One region of the Peribacillus sp. FSL H8-0477 genome, then DNA from elsewhere that is predicted to be linked to it. Evidence: riboswitches for the same ligand, from Rfam matches in the RefSeq annotation. Region 1 holds a riboswitch; each other region holds the start of a gene.
What was found. Region 1 has a riboswitch for S-adenosylmethionine ahead of MHI18_RS12610 (alpha/beta hydrolase). Riboswitches for the same ligand answer to the same signal wherever they lie in the genome.
Positions count from the first base shown of each region.

Region 2: another riboswitch for S-adenosylmethionine. It lies ahead of MHI18_RS03730 (bifunctional homocysteine S-methyltransferase/methylenetetrahydrofolate reductase); the one in region 1 lies ahead of MHI18_RS12610 (alpha/beta hydrolase).
Region 3: another riboswitch for S-adenosylmethionine. It lies ahead of fbpA (Fur-regulated basic protein FbpA); the one in region 1 lies ahead of MHI18_RS12610 (alpha/beta hydrolase).
Region 4: another riboswitch for S-adenosylmethionine. It lies ahead of MHI18_RS13470 (hypothetical protein); the one in region 1 lies ahead of MHI18_RS12610 (alpha/beta hydrolase).

Region 1 covers NZ_JBBODE010000002.1:161,429-164,559, forward strand. Annotated here, with positions in the region: gene MHI18_RS12600 (PP2C family protein-serine/threonine phosphatase) at 1-357, opposite strand, end outside; gene MHI18_RS12605 (CsbD family protein) at 679-843, opposite strand; gene MHI18_RS12610 (alpha/beta hydrolase) at 916-1,671, opposite strand; SAM riboswitch class I at 1,733-1,835, opposite strand; SAM riboswitch class I at 2,028-2,132, shown strand; SAM riboswitch class I at 2,214-2,312, shown strand; gene MHI18_RS12615 (methionine ABC transporter ATP-binding protein) at 2,388-3,131, shown strand, end outside.
Region 2 covers NZ_JBBODE010000001.1:725,397-728,527, reverse strand. Annotated here, with positions in the region: gene MHI18_RS03740 (MOSC domain-containing protein) at 194-847, shown strand; gene MHI18_RS03735 (class I SAM-dependent methyltransferase) at 896-1,501, opposite strand; SAM riboswitch class I at 1,680-1,778, shown strand; gene MHI18_RS03730 (bifunctional homocysteine S-methyltransferase/methylenetetrahydrofolate reductase) at 1,897-3,131, shown strand, end outside.
Region 3 covers NZ_JBBODE010000002.1:1,187,265-1,190,395, forward strand. Annotated here, with positions in the region: gene MHI18_RS17500 (MFS transporter) at 1-935, shown strand, start outside; SAM riboswitch class I at 1,024-1,130, shown strand; gene fbpA (Fur-regulated basic protein FbpA) at 1,312-1,500, shown strand; gene MHI18_RS17510 (aspartyl-phosphate phosphatase Spo0E family protein) at 1,700-1,873, shown strand; gene MHI18_RS17515 (CHASE3 domain-containing protein) at 2,038-3,131, shown strand, end outside.
Region 4 covers NZ_JBBODE010000002.1:347,042-350,172, reverse strand. Annotated here, with positions in the region: gene purT (phosphoribosylglycinamide formyltransferase 2) at 1-137, opposite strand, end outside; gene MHI18_RS13475 (GDSL-type esterase/lipase family protein) at 393-1,118, opposite strand; SAM riboswitch class I at 1,280-1,380, shown strand; gene MHI18_RS13470 (hypothetical protein) at 1,453-1,785, shown strand; gene MHI18_RS13465 (hypothetical protein) at 1,827-2,045, opposite strand; gene MHI18_RS13460 (DUF5316 family protein) at 2,417-2,629, shown strand; gene MHI18_RS13455 (EamA family transporter) at 2,889-3,131, shown strand, end outside.

The DNA.
Region 1 (3,131 bases):
TGCGAGTAAATCGACTTTATTAATAGGTTTTAATATGTAATCAATTCCACCGACATCTAAGGCTTCTGCCACCTTATTAGAATCTTCAAGGGCGGTAACAAAGATGACTGGGATATCTTTTAAGTGTGGAATACTTTGAAGCTTCCTGCAAGCTGTAATTCCATCAATATCAGGCATCATAATGTCGAGGAGAATAATATCAACTGATGTTTCTTTATTTGGACCGTCTACCTCTAAATAATCATACATTTCCTGAGCAGAAGTCAGGGAGGTGAAATCTTCATAGCCGGCGCGCTTTAAAATTTTTTCTATAACAAAAAGATTTACCTGATTGTCATCTACGATTAGAATTTTCATTCTCTGCTTCTCCTTTAAACTTAACAAAAAATACGTATATATATTCTTATGGAATATAGAATCAAGTAGGTTAATTGTTAGATAATGGCGTAATACTTTTATTATAACGTACTTTTGTTTACAAATATAATTAGAGAGTGTTGAAAAATCAAGATAAGCAACCATAAAAAAACATGGCTCAAGTCAAAAGAGCCATGAGGAAAAATACCAATATACACTTCATTTACCCTGCTGAAATAAAAATAAACCTAAAATAGCATAAAACTTTTAAAAATAAAAAAACCGACTCCCTAGGGGGAGCCGGTTTTATATGGTAATACCTTAATCTTTTAATTTTCCAATTCCTTTTTGAATACTGCCTTTTACTTTATCTGCTTTTCCTTCTGCTTGTAGGGAAGGATCATTCTGTGCGTTACCAGCTTGATCTTTGGCCTCGCCTTTAACTTTATTTACAGTGCCTTTTACCTTATCAGATAATCCACTCATATAAAATTCCTCCTCATTAGCGTGATAATGTTCTTTACCCGGATTAGGAAGAGGGTAAACACATGTGGATGATTAAGAGGCCATTTTTTTAAGGACATAACGCTCAATAAAGGAAAGGGATGCCTCTACAATTTTATCCTTATCATAGTCTAGGGATGCTACGTGATAAGAAGAGGGTAAGTCCATACATTCCTTTTCAGAGGATGAAATACTTTGAAAAATTTCCATGGAACAATAAGCCGGAACTACGTGGTCATCAGGAGAGCTGCATATGAGAACAGGACAGGAAACGTGATGGAGCTTTTGCCGTAAATCCTGCATTAAGAGCAGTAATTGTTGAACTGCTTTAAGCGGAACGGAGGGATAGGTAATTTCATACGCAGCTGGATCATGAATATCTGGTTTTCCTTCTGCAATGAATCTGGGTGAATCTGCGTGTTTAAATGTTTCATACCACGGGACCTCGAGGGCAGCATTTAGCGTGACAATGCCGCTGCATGCTTCCTTTTCTGCTAATGTTAAAGCTAGGGTGCCGCCCATTGATTGACCAATCACAACTATATTGGAACAAGTTTTCTTAAGTGTGTTGTATGCATCTTCTATATTTTGAATCCAATCTTGGTAATAACAAGTCTCCATATCTTCTGCGCACGTACCGTGTCCTTTTAAAAGCGGGGCATATACAGTGAAGCCCGCCTTAGCGAAGCATTCGCCAATATAGGCAATGCTCTGGGGGGTACCGTTAAAACCGTGACAGATTAGAATACCAGTATGGTTTCCGGGTATGAAGAATGAATCAGCGCCGGAAATAATCGTCGAGTTTGACATAAAAATTCTCCTTTCAAAATAAAAAACCTTCTTCTTATAGTTGAGAAGAGGGTTTTAGCCGATTTCATCAACCAAAGCATAGCTTTGCTGGTAGGAGCACCTTTCCATTTAGGAGGTTGCTGTGAAGTCTATGAGCCAGTTCTCTCGTTCACTCTTGATACACGTGTATGAAGGGAATTCACTCGAAATGAAATTATTCCCACTTGTTTACTTGGGATTATCGTATCATGAAGCCTGAAAATATGTCAAGACCAGAATAAAACGAATTGTTTAAATGGTTTTAAAAAATAGAATAATCAATAAACAGGTTGACAAACGGTGTCAGTGTTTGTAAGATTGTATTAACTTAATATGCATTCTTATCCAGAGAGGTGTAGGGATTTGGCCCGTCGATACCTCAGCAGCAGATTCTTTTTAGAATACTGTGCTACTTCCAACAAGCATAGCTTGGTAGATAAGAGCGTACTGATCGGATATTATGATTGGAACCTCTTCTATTTGCAGAAGAGGTTTTTTGTTTGAAAATAAAAAACTATATAGATTTCTTATCCAGAGAAGCTGAGGGACTGGCCCAATGAAGCTTCGGCAGCGGACGCAGGTACCGTGCCAATTCCAGCAAGCTTTAGCTTGAAAGATAAGAAGAGGCAGTCTTTGGACTGCGCAGACCCTCTTCTTATTTAGAAGAGGGTCTTTTTAATAGAGATTGGGGGAGCATCATGATTACATTCGAAGGATTGGAGAAAGAATACCGCACGAAAGACAAAACCTTTAAAGCTCTTAATGGAATTAACTTAACCATAGAAAAAGGAGAGATATTTGGAGTGATTGGCTTCAGCGGTGCTGGTAAAAGTACATTAATCCGCTGTGTTAATTTCTTAGAAAAGCCGACAGGAGGGAGGGTGCTAGTTGATGGGCAAGACTTATTAACGCTGTCCCCTTCTAATATCCGAAAAGTAAAAAGGAATATCGGGATGGTTTTTCAGCATTTTAATCTCCTGCAGTCAAAAACAGTGTTTGCTAATATCGCTATGCCGTTGGTATTAGAAGGAGCACCGAAGAAACAAATCAAACAACGAGTAGAAGAACTGCTAAAGTTCGTTGGATTAAGCGATAAGGCAGGTGCCTATCCAGAACAACTTTCAGGTGGACAAAAACAGCGTGTTGGTATTGCGCGGGCGCTGGCTACACAGCCATCGATTCTGCTTTGTGACGAAGCTACATCGGCACTTGATCCACAAACAACAGGCTCGATTTTAAAACTTTTGAAAAAAATTAATGCCGAATATAAGATAACAATCTTGATGATTACCCATGAAATGTCTGTGATACGAGATATTTGCGACAAGGTCGCTGTGATCGAAGGCGGAGAAATCATTGAATCTGGCACTGTCTTTGATATATTTTCAAATCCCCAAACGAAAACAGCGCAAAACTTTGTTCATTCGGTTCTTAATGATTCC
Region 2 (3,131 bases), on a different contig from region 1:
TCAGCAGAAAAAAGGGGGAGCAGATGCTCCCCCTTTAAATTTCGTTTCATAATTAGCAGAGAAAATGAATATAATCAATATCTAGTTGAATTTGCAGCTAGTCAACTAGATATTGTAAATTTATAATAACATAATAGGATCGTTCAAGACAATCCTTTTCGGTAAGAGGTTAAATAGGCAGGGGGAATGGTTTATGAGTACACGAAAAATTAAAGGGATACATATTGGTGAACCTAAGCTTAAAACGTTGTCAGGCAGATCTTTAATTACAGGAATGGATAAACAAGCTGTTCAAAAAATCGATCTGTCTTATAGAGGGTTTAACGGAGATGGTGTAGGTAATATGAGACATCATGGCGGTGTCGATCGGGCAGTATGTTTCTATCCAAATGAGCATTATCTTCAATGGGAGAAGGAATTCAATAAAGTTCTGAAAAGGCCGGCCTTTGGAGAAAATTTAACTGTATCAGGCATGAAAGAATCTGAGGTTTATTTCGGAGATATTTATCAAATAGGTACGAGTATAGTAGAAATCTGTCAAGGTAGAATTCCTTGTGCGACTATTTCACATTTTAATGAAGTCCCAACTTTTTTGAAAAGGACTATGGAAACAGGGTACACCGGGTATTTTGCCAGGGTGATCGAAGAAGGTACGATTGAAGGTGAATCAGACATCATCCTAAAGGAAAGAGTTCAAGAAGCCTATACAGTCGAACGGGGAAATCGAATACTTCTTCATAATGAAGGGAATCAGACTGACATCGAAGGGATGCTGATGCTCGGTTCACTAGCAGACGATTGGAAAATGAGAGTCGAAAAAAAACGACTTGCACGGATGGAGCAGTAAGGATAAAACATAGAAAAGTTGGGGTGTAAATCCCCAACTTCGAGTCGTCTATTTTTTACAAACAGCTGTAACACAGACAGTAAGTTCTGGTGCTATTTTTTTGAATTTCACTGAAATATTACGGAATCCAGCAAGGTATAATGCTTGTTCGATTTCATGTGCATGAGCAAATGTCTTTTTTCGGGATGCGTCATCCTCCCGTGGTTGGACAGTAATGGCAATGATGCCATTATGCTTCATCAGTTGATATATTCGCTTAAGAGAATTCTGTTTGTCTTTCCATAATGGATAGTTATTAACCGAGACAACTTTGTCATACTGATAAAAATCCTCTTCAATTTCTAAAAGATCTCCTTCGAATAAACGTAGTTTTTTCTTTTTTAAGGCATCCAAATTTCGTGTAGAAGCAGCCTTCAGCATATCATGTGAGAGATCTATACCATCAATCCGTACATTTCGTTGTCTCTTAAACATTTCTTCAATTGCAGCACCCGGTCCAAATCCAATTTCTAAAATAATGTCCCCAGGTTTAATTTGCAGCCTATTCAGGGTCCATGTATTGATCTTTCGATTATCCATGGACATAATCCTGCCGACAATTTTCCCTAGCAATCCTTCTGGTTTTCGAAACTGCTTTGCTATAATTTCCAGCATTCTTTCACCTCCAGCTATTCTGCGGTTCTATTTATATATTTACCTCTAGGGAAGTAATTAAACTTCTGACGTTTTTTTAAACAGCTGCTGAATAATCGTTAATAAACTATTGTAATTTTCTTATTATTCATGTAAATTAGATATATTATCTAAACGAATTCTAGAAAATTTCATAGGAATCTTATCGAGAGAAGTGGAGGGACTGGCCCTTTGAAGCTTCAGCAACCGGCTACGGCAAAGGTGCTAAATCCAGCAAGCGGTGCTTGATAGATGAGGAGAATGTTTCAGAAAAAGCCTTCTTCTTTAAAGATGGCTTTTTTTATTTTTCTTCATATAATGCTAAATGACATGATTCTTTCTAACCTAGAAAGGACAAAACGAGGAGATGTGCATAGATGGATTTTCGCCAAGAATTATCAAAAAGGGTTTTGGTTGGGGAAGGAGCAATGGGAACACTATTATATTCACATGGAATCGATCATTGCTACGAGGAAATGAATACGACAGACCCTAATCAAATTGAGGCGATTCACCGTGCCTATGCCGCTGCGGGAGCTGATATTCTTCAATCTAATACCTATGGTGCCAACTATCATAAATTAAAACGGTATGGCTTAGAAGATGAAGTGAGTGTTATTAACCGTAAAGGTGTAGAACTAGCTAAAAAAGCTGCATCCAAACAAGCATTTGTTTTTGGGACCATTGGAGCACTGCGGAGTATTCGTAAAAATGATTTGGATATAGAAGAAATAAAACGGAGCTTTAGAGAGCAGCTGTACAGCTTATTAATGGAAGGACCCGATGGATTAATCCTTGAGACCTATTACGATTTAGAGGAGCTGGAAACCGTACTCCAGATTGCCAGAAAAGAAACAGGGCTCCCTATTATCGCAAATGTTTCGCTGCATGAGATAGGGTATCTGCAAAATGGTCTCCATCTCAATGAAGCCTTTTCAAGACTAGATGCTTTGGGGGCAGACGTTGTCGGATTGAACTGTCGATTAGGTCCGCATCATATGATACGTTCGTTAGAAGAAGTACCGCTGCCTAAAAATGCAGGCATTGCCGTGTACCCGAACGCCAGCCTTCCGGAATACGTCGATGGCCGACTTGTCTATGAGGCTGTACCAGAATATTTCGGCTCAAGTGCGTTGAAATTACGTGAACAGGGTGCATCAATTATCGGGGGTTGTTGTGGGACAACACCTAAGCATATCGGAGCGGTAAAAAAAGCGCTGGGAACATTGAGCCCGATAAAGGAAAAAGCTAGTAAGGCCCCTCAAATTGAGATTATTGAAGTCGATAAAAAGGATCAAATACCAGCCATTCATCTGCAGGCCAAAACAAAACGAACCATTTTGGTCGAATTGGATCCGCCTAAGAAACTAGGAATAGAGGCATTTATGGCGGGATCATCATGTTTACGGGATGCTGGTGTAGATTCGGTCACACTGGCAGATAATTCACTTGCAAGTCCGCGAATCAGCAATTTGGCTCTTGGGATTAAGATGAAAAATGAGCTCAATATGAATCCGCTCATTCACATTACCTGTCGAGATCGAAATCTAATTGGCCTGCAATCTCACTTAATGGGCTTACAGACACTTGGATTAAATGAAGTACTGGTTAT
Region 3 (3,131 bases), 1.0 Mb from region 1:
TATCTGCCCTTACAACATCGTTAGCGTTATTTTTACTTCTTCGCTTGCTGATTGGGATGGGATTAGGCGGGGAACTGCCTGTTGCTTCAACGCTTGTTTCTGAAAGTGTTTCAGCCGATAAACGAGGAAGAGTAGTTGTACTTCTTGAAAGCTTTTGGGCTGCAGGGTGGTTAATCGCGGCATTGATATCTTATTTTATCATTCCAGTGTATGGATGGCGGATTGCGTTGCTCTTAAGTGCTGTACCGGCTTTATATGCACTATATTTACGTTTGAATCTTCCAGATTCGCCTAGGTATACAGCATTGGAGAGAAAACAGAAACCTTCTATTCTACAGAATATGAAAAGTGTTTGGGCTAAAGAGTATGCTAAACAGACACTTGTTTTATGGATTCTTTGGTTCTGTGTGGTCTTTTCTTATTATGGAATGTTTCTATGGCTACCGAGTGTCATGGTTATGAAAGGATTTAGTATGATCAAGAGCTTTGAGTATGTATTAATCATGACACTGGCTCAGCTTCCGGGTTATTTCACTGCAGCATGGTTTATTGAAAAATATGGACGGAAATTCGTGCTTGTTACCTACTTATTAGGTACGGCAGTCAGTGCATATTTCTTTGGAACAGCTGAGGAACTACCCTTGTTACTCACATCTGGTATTATGCTTTCCTTCTTTAATTTAGGTGCTTGGGGCGGGTTATATGCTTACACTCCAGAGCAGTATCCCACCTCCATCAGGGGAACGGGTTCCGGGATGGCAGCTGCTGCAGGAAGAATTGGCGGCATTTTAGGACCGCTTTTAGTCGGTTATTTAGTTGCAGCAGGTAAAGATATCTCAATCATATTCACCATTTTTACTATAGCCATTGTAGTTGGGGCTGCTGTTGTACTCATTTTTGGTAAAGAAACGAAAAATACAGTGCTCAAGGATTAAGTAACTCATTTAAAACAAATTATTTGACACTTATTTAAAGAAGGTATATATTCTCAAGTACATCATAAACTATAAATATAAATTAATATTCTTATCTAGAGAGGTGGAGGGACTTGGCCCTGTGATACCTCGGCAGCAGACCCGTACCCGGGAACTGTGCCAAATCCAACAAGCCTTAGGCTTGAAAGATAAGAGAAGCCGATACGAATGTCAGCCTCTTCTTATTTTAGAAGGGGCTTTTATATTTAATGTTCATGAAATATGTTTAGAATGTGTATGTAGATGGTATATAAACGTTGGCGATAAAAAGTGAAGCGGTAATTCCAAGTCTAACGATAGAAATATGCATACATGTTTTTGGAAGGAGCCAAACAGCTTGACCGAATTATTAAAAACAATAGAAACCAGAAAAGCTCTGTTAATAGAAGAACTACTTAAGCGGGGCGTATATAAAACATCTGATGAAAAGCATTTATATGATGCAACAATAAAAGTACTTGAAGATGAATTTTCACTTGCTAAAATCAACGAAGCGGCACCGACTATTAATTCTGTGAGTACCTAGCTTTGCAGAGTAAAATAAAAAGGAGGTCATTTCTTACTATCCACATGAGATAGGAAATGAACCTTCTTTTTTTTCTATTTATAATATGAATAGTAGACGCTTTAGCGAAAAAATAAATATTTTTATTTTTCTTATTGATTTAATTTGTGAATGATTTTATTATTAGATTATTGTAAAAAAAAAGAAAAGGAGGTTCAATATGGCAACAATGTCCTATCATCTTATCATTGAAGAAAAACGCAAGGAAATGATACAGTTGGCAGAAGATTACGGCTATACAAGCACCCTGACTGTTCAGGCAAGTCAAGAGCTGGATTATTTGCTAAACACCTTCTCTCCGAGTTACCAATCTTCTCTCGTTTCTTCGAATTAGTCTAAATTTCGAATTTATTATAGTACTTATCCCTCATTCAACTCATTCCATTATCCGTTATTTGTGGTATAATTAAACATATTGAATTTCAGGATTTTGACTGATTTCTTTTGAAATGCGAAAGATGGAGGCCAGAAAAAAGTATTCCTGAGAGGCGGACTAGGATGTTTAAAGACCATAGATTTTCGATTCGTTCTAAAATAAGTTTAGGTTATTTTTTAGTTATTGTTTGCCTTGGAATAGCTCTGGTTTTAGTGAGCAGCAGAATCTCCTCTCTTCAGAAAGAACTAGATTTTATCGTAGCACATGACCTACAGGTTCATGAGTTAGCCAGCCAAATTGAAACTAGTTTGCTAAATATGGAATCTGGTCAGCGCGGCTATGTGATTACTCATGATGAAGAATACTTAGAGCCGTATTATAATGGAAAAAAAGATTTTGATAATGTTTATGCAGAGCTGTCAGATTTATTGGCAGATAACCCAGAACAGCAGCAAAATTTAAAGGATTTATACATAGATATTGAAAAATGGATAGATAATGCCGGGACACCGGTAATTAGCTTTGTTCAAAATGGTCAAACTGATAATATTGACCGTTTTTTTCTGAATGACAGCGGAAAACAGGCAATGGGTGATATTCGTGACAAACTATCTTTTTTCCAAGATACAGAATATGAGTTAACGACTCAACGAACAGATGAAATAGCAGAAAATAACAATCTGCTGAAGATCCTTATGTATATATTTTGGCTGATTGTTTCGTTATTTACTGTCCTTGCCTCATTGATTGTTTCTAGATCAATAACTAAAACTCTTAAACAAGTTACAGAATCGATTCAGGAAATTGGATCAGCCAACAGCGATTTGTCTGGAAGAATACCGGTTAAATCAAGAGACGAAGTTGGGATGCTTGCTTCATCCACTAATCAATTACTAGACAATATCCAATTGCAAAATGGGATTAAATCACATATAGGCGATTTAGTTGGACTTACTCAGAAGACAACTGATGTAAAAACATTGGCAGAGCAGATTATTCAACGTGTATCCTTGCTGATTAATGCACAATATGGTGCGCTGTATCTACATACAAGTTTAATTGAGAGAGAGCAATTTATGCATGTTGCTTCATACGCATGGGAAGGACGTCAAACATGGAAGTCTTCCTTTGTACCAGGCGAAGGATTACTGGGTCAATGTGCAGTAAATCGAGAAATGCTAATTCTTGATAACATTCCAGATCAGTACATAAACAT
Region 4 (3,131 bases), 190 kb from region 1:
TGGGCTGCCTGCATCGCTGGTGCATCTGCATAACGGTCAACAGCAATCGTCTCTACACCCAGGCGCTGTGCTTCAATAATCACTTCTTTTCCTAATTCTCCAGATCCTAACAGTAAAATTTTCTTAGCTTTATACATATTAGTCAACCTCCCCTTTTCTCTTTTTCATTATATACGAACTATTATAATAAAGTAATCTAGTATTATTCGTTTTTAACAACAATAAATCAATTATAATACTAGATTAACATAAAAAACCTACCTCATAACGTACAATACATATTGGTTATATACAGAAAAATTTTGGTGTCCCCAAATTTAATCAATCGATTGATTAAATAATTTTCCATAAAAAAAGCCCTTCAATTAAGAGGACTCTTCATAGCTCACTGATTATTTCTTTTTACTTATTGCCTTCCAAAATTCAGCTGCAAGCACTTTATATCCAGATTCACTCAAATGAATATTCGTCTTATTTGGAAGATACTTTTTATAATTCTTAGCAATCGCTTTGTCAGTCGCCACAAACGTGTCGCCATTTTCTGCTGCTGCTGACTTAATTTGCGTATTAAGCCCTGTTAGCAACGGCATTAAAGCAGCTTGCTGTTCAGCTGGATAATAAGGGAAACAATTATAGTAACCCATTACATAAACCTTTACCTTTGGATTAAGGCCGTCAATTGTTTTTAGTATCTTATTCAGATTAGTAGAAACAGCGACAAGTGCTTCCGACGCTTTCGAAGGATCCGTATTTATCTTGGCAAGTAAATCATTTGCCCCGATATCAATGGTAATATGAGTAGCGCTTTTAATTTCCTTCCTGATTTTCTTGCTTTTCGTTACATCTAGCAGAAGACGATCCGATGTATAACCTGGTACGCTGAAATTATCAAAGTCTGCTAATTTATACTTTTTTGCCACAAATGAATCAGCAATATAATCAACATACCCATAATCTAAATAGCCATTCGGTGACAGCCCTGCTGCTAACGAATCCCCTAATGCCACATATTCAACCTTTACTGGTGCAGGAGCTTTTTTTGCTGAAGCACTAAATGGCACACCGACTACTAGTGACATGGCTAACACGATACTTGCAGTTTTCTGTTTTCGATTCAAAATAATTCCCCCTTGATAATTTTTGGTGTTCACTAGTTCAAATTCAGTATTTATATTGAAAATCCTTCTTAGGACTAAAGTAATTTTTTCGACATTCAATTGACAAATTCAATTTTTTTTATTAGAATAATCAAAATACTACTTATAAAATAAAAACATATCTCTTATCCAGAGAGGTGGAGGGACTGGCCCGACGAAACCTCAGCAACCACACGTAGTGATGGTGCTAATTCCAGCAAAGCTTAGCTTTGGACGATAAGGGGAGGTGTCTTTTCTTACAAAAGCCCTCTTCTTAGGAAGAGAGTTTTTTTGTATAGAAAAGGAGAGTTTATCGATGATAAATAATAAGACGTTTTTAACCGTGGATGAATACTTAGATCTTTACCTTTTTGCAAAAGATCTTGGTGATATTCATTGGCAAAATGAAATAATTGAACAACTAAAAAATCATAATCAGAAAACAGATAAAACCTGGGAGATTCAGGCTCTATGGGAGTCCTTTGAGCGAGTAAATAATGAAATACTGGCTCTTTACAAAGAACTGCGAAATGATTCAGCCATCTCAGAAGTAATAGGAGAAAAGCTCTGGACTTTAAAACAACAGCGTATGGAAATCAGTCGGGAAATCCGCTGTCTGCAAGAGGATAAATCGTTCATAACTAACTAAAAAAAGATGGAGTATCTCGTTAATGAGATACTCCATCTTTTTTATGCGTTAACCTTCATAGCTGACATCATTTGCATCATGGTTGAAATCATTTCATCACACTCTTGCATTTTCATCATCATTTCTTTCATATCCATACCCATTTCATCATTCATTTCCATGCCTTGCATTCTAGTCATCATCATTTTCATACCATTCATTTCTGTCATCATTCTTTCCATTGACATCTTCATCATCATACTCATCGCCATGTTTTCCATTTCCATTCCTCCATTACGGTTTTTTAAAACTAATAGGAACTCGATGTACAGCACTTGTCCTACTTCATCTACTTTAAGTATATACCCAAATAAACTGTATTTTAAAAATTATTTAAATAATTTATTTTCTAAATCATTAACGAACTGTCTGTAACTTTTAAAACCCTTATGTATCATTGGTTTAACCAGTTTAATCAATCGATTGATTAAATAAAATAAATCTTTTAATAAATAAAAATTGGAAGAAACTCCTATTAGTTTTTAAAATAAATGAGCAGAATAGAAAGAGTAGGTATTTTATCAATCATTTTACTTAATAGCGAAACTTATAAGATTATGTAACGTACTAATAGAAGAAAGGGGGTGTTTATTTGCAGTACTTCTTTTTTGTCGGTGTAGTCTGTATCATTATCTCCGGTATATCAGTTGGGGCATGGACGACGCCTCAACAGCAAAGAGCTACATTCAATAATGAAACAACCGCATATAGAAGATCCAGAACAAGAATAGCCATTTATTCTGGATTTTTAGGCATCCTTTCTCTAGCCATAAGCGGAATGTTGTATTTTAAAAATACAATATGATTCTCAAGATATTTATATCGCTTCTAGGCTGTTGAGAAAGAGTCGGCAGCCTTTTGATTTTTTATTTTATCAATAACTATTGACCCGCTAAATAATCCTTTCAAAAAACCCTTTCTCTGCATCCAGAGAAAGTGCGTTCTAAATGAACCCTTATTTAAACTTCTTCTTGACGTGATTATTATCCGTTGTATAATTAAGAGTTTTAATTAATTATCTCATTGCTATATTTGTATAATAAACAAAAAGAGGAGAATTCATTATGTGGTTTATTTTTGCTCTACTCACAGCACTTGCATGGGGCGGGGCGGATCTATTTTATAAAAAAGGAACAGATAGTAATGATAAGTTCAGCCATATTAAAATCATCATTATGGTCGGCTTGGTTATGGGTTTGCATGCAACAGGGTACCTTTTATTCAAAGGATTGACTTTTAATCCTATGGATTTAATCACTTATTTACCTGTATCAGGACTCTACATTTTGTCGATGGCAATTGGTTAT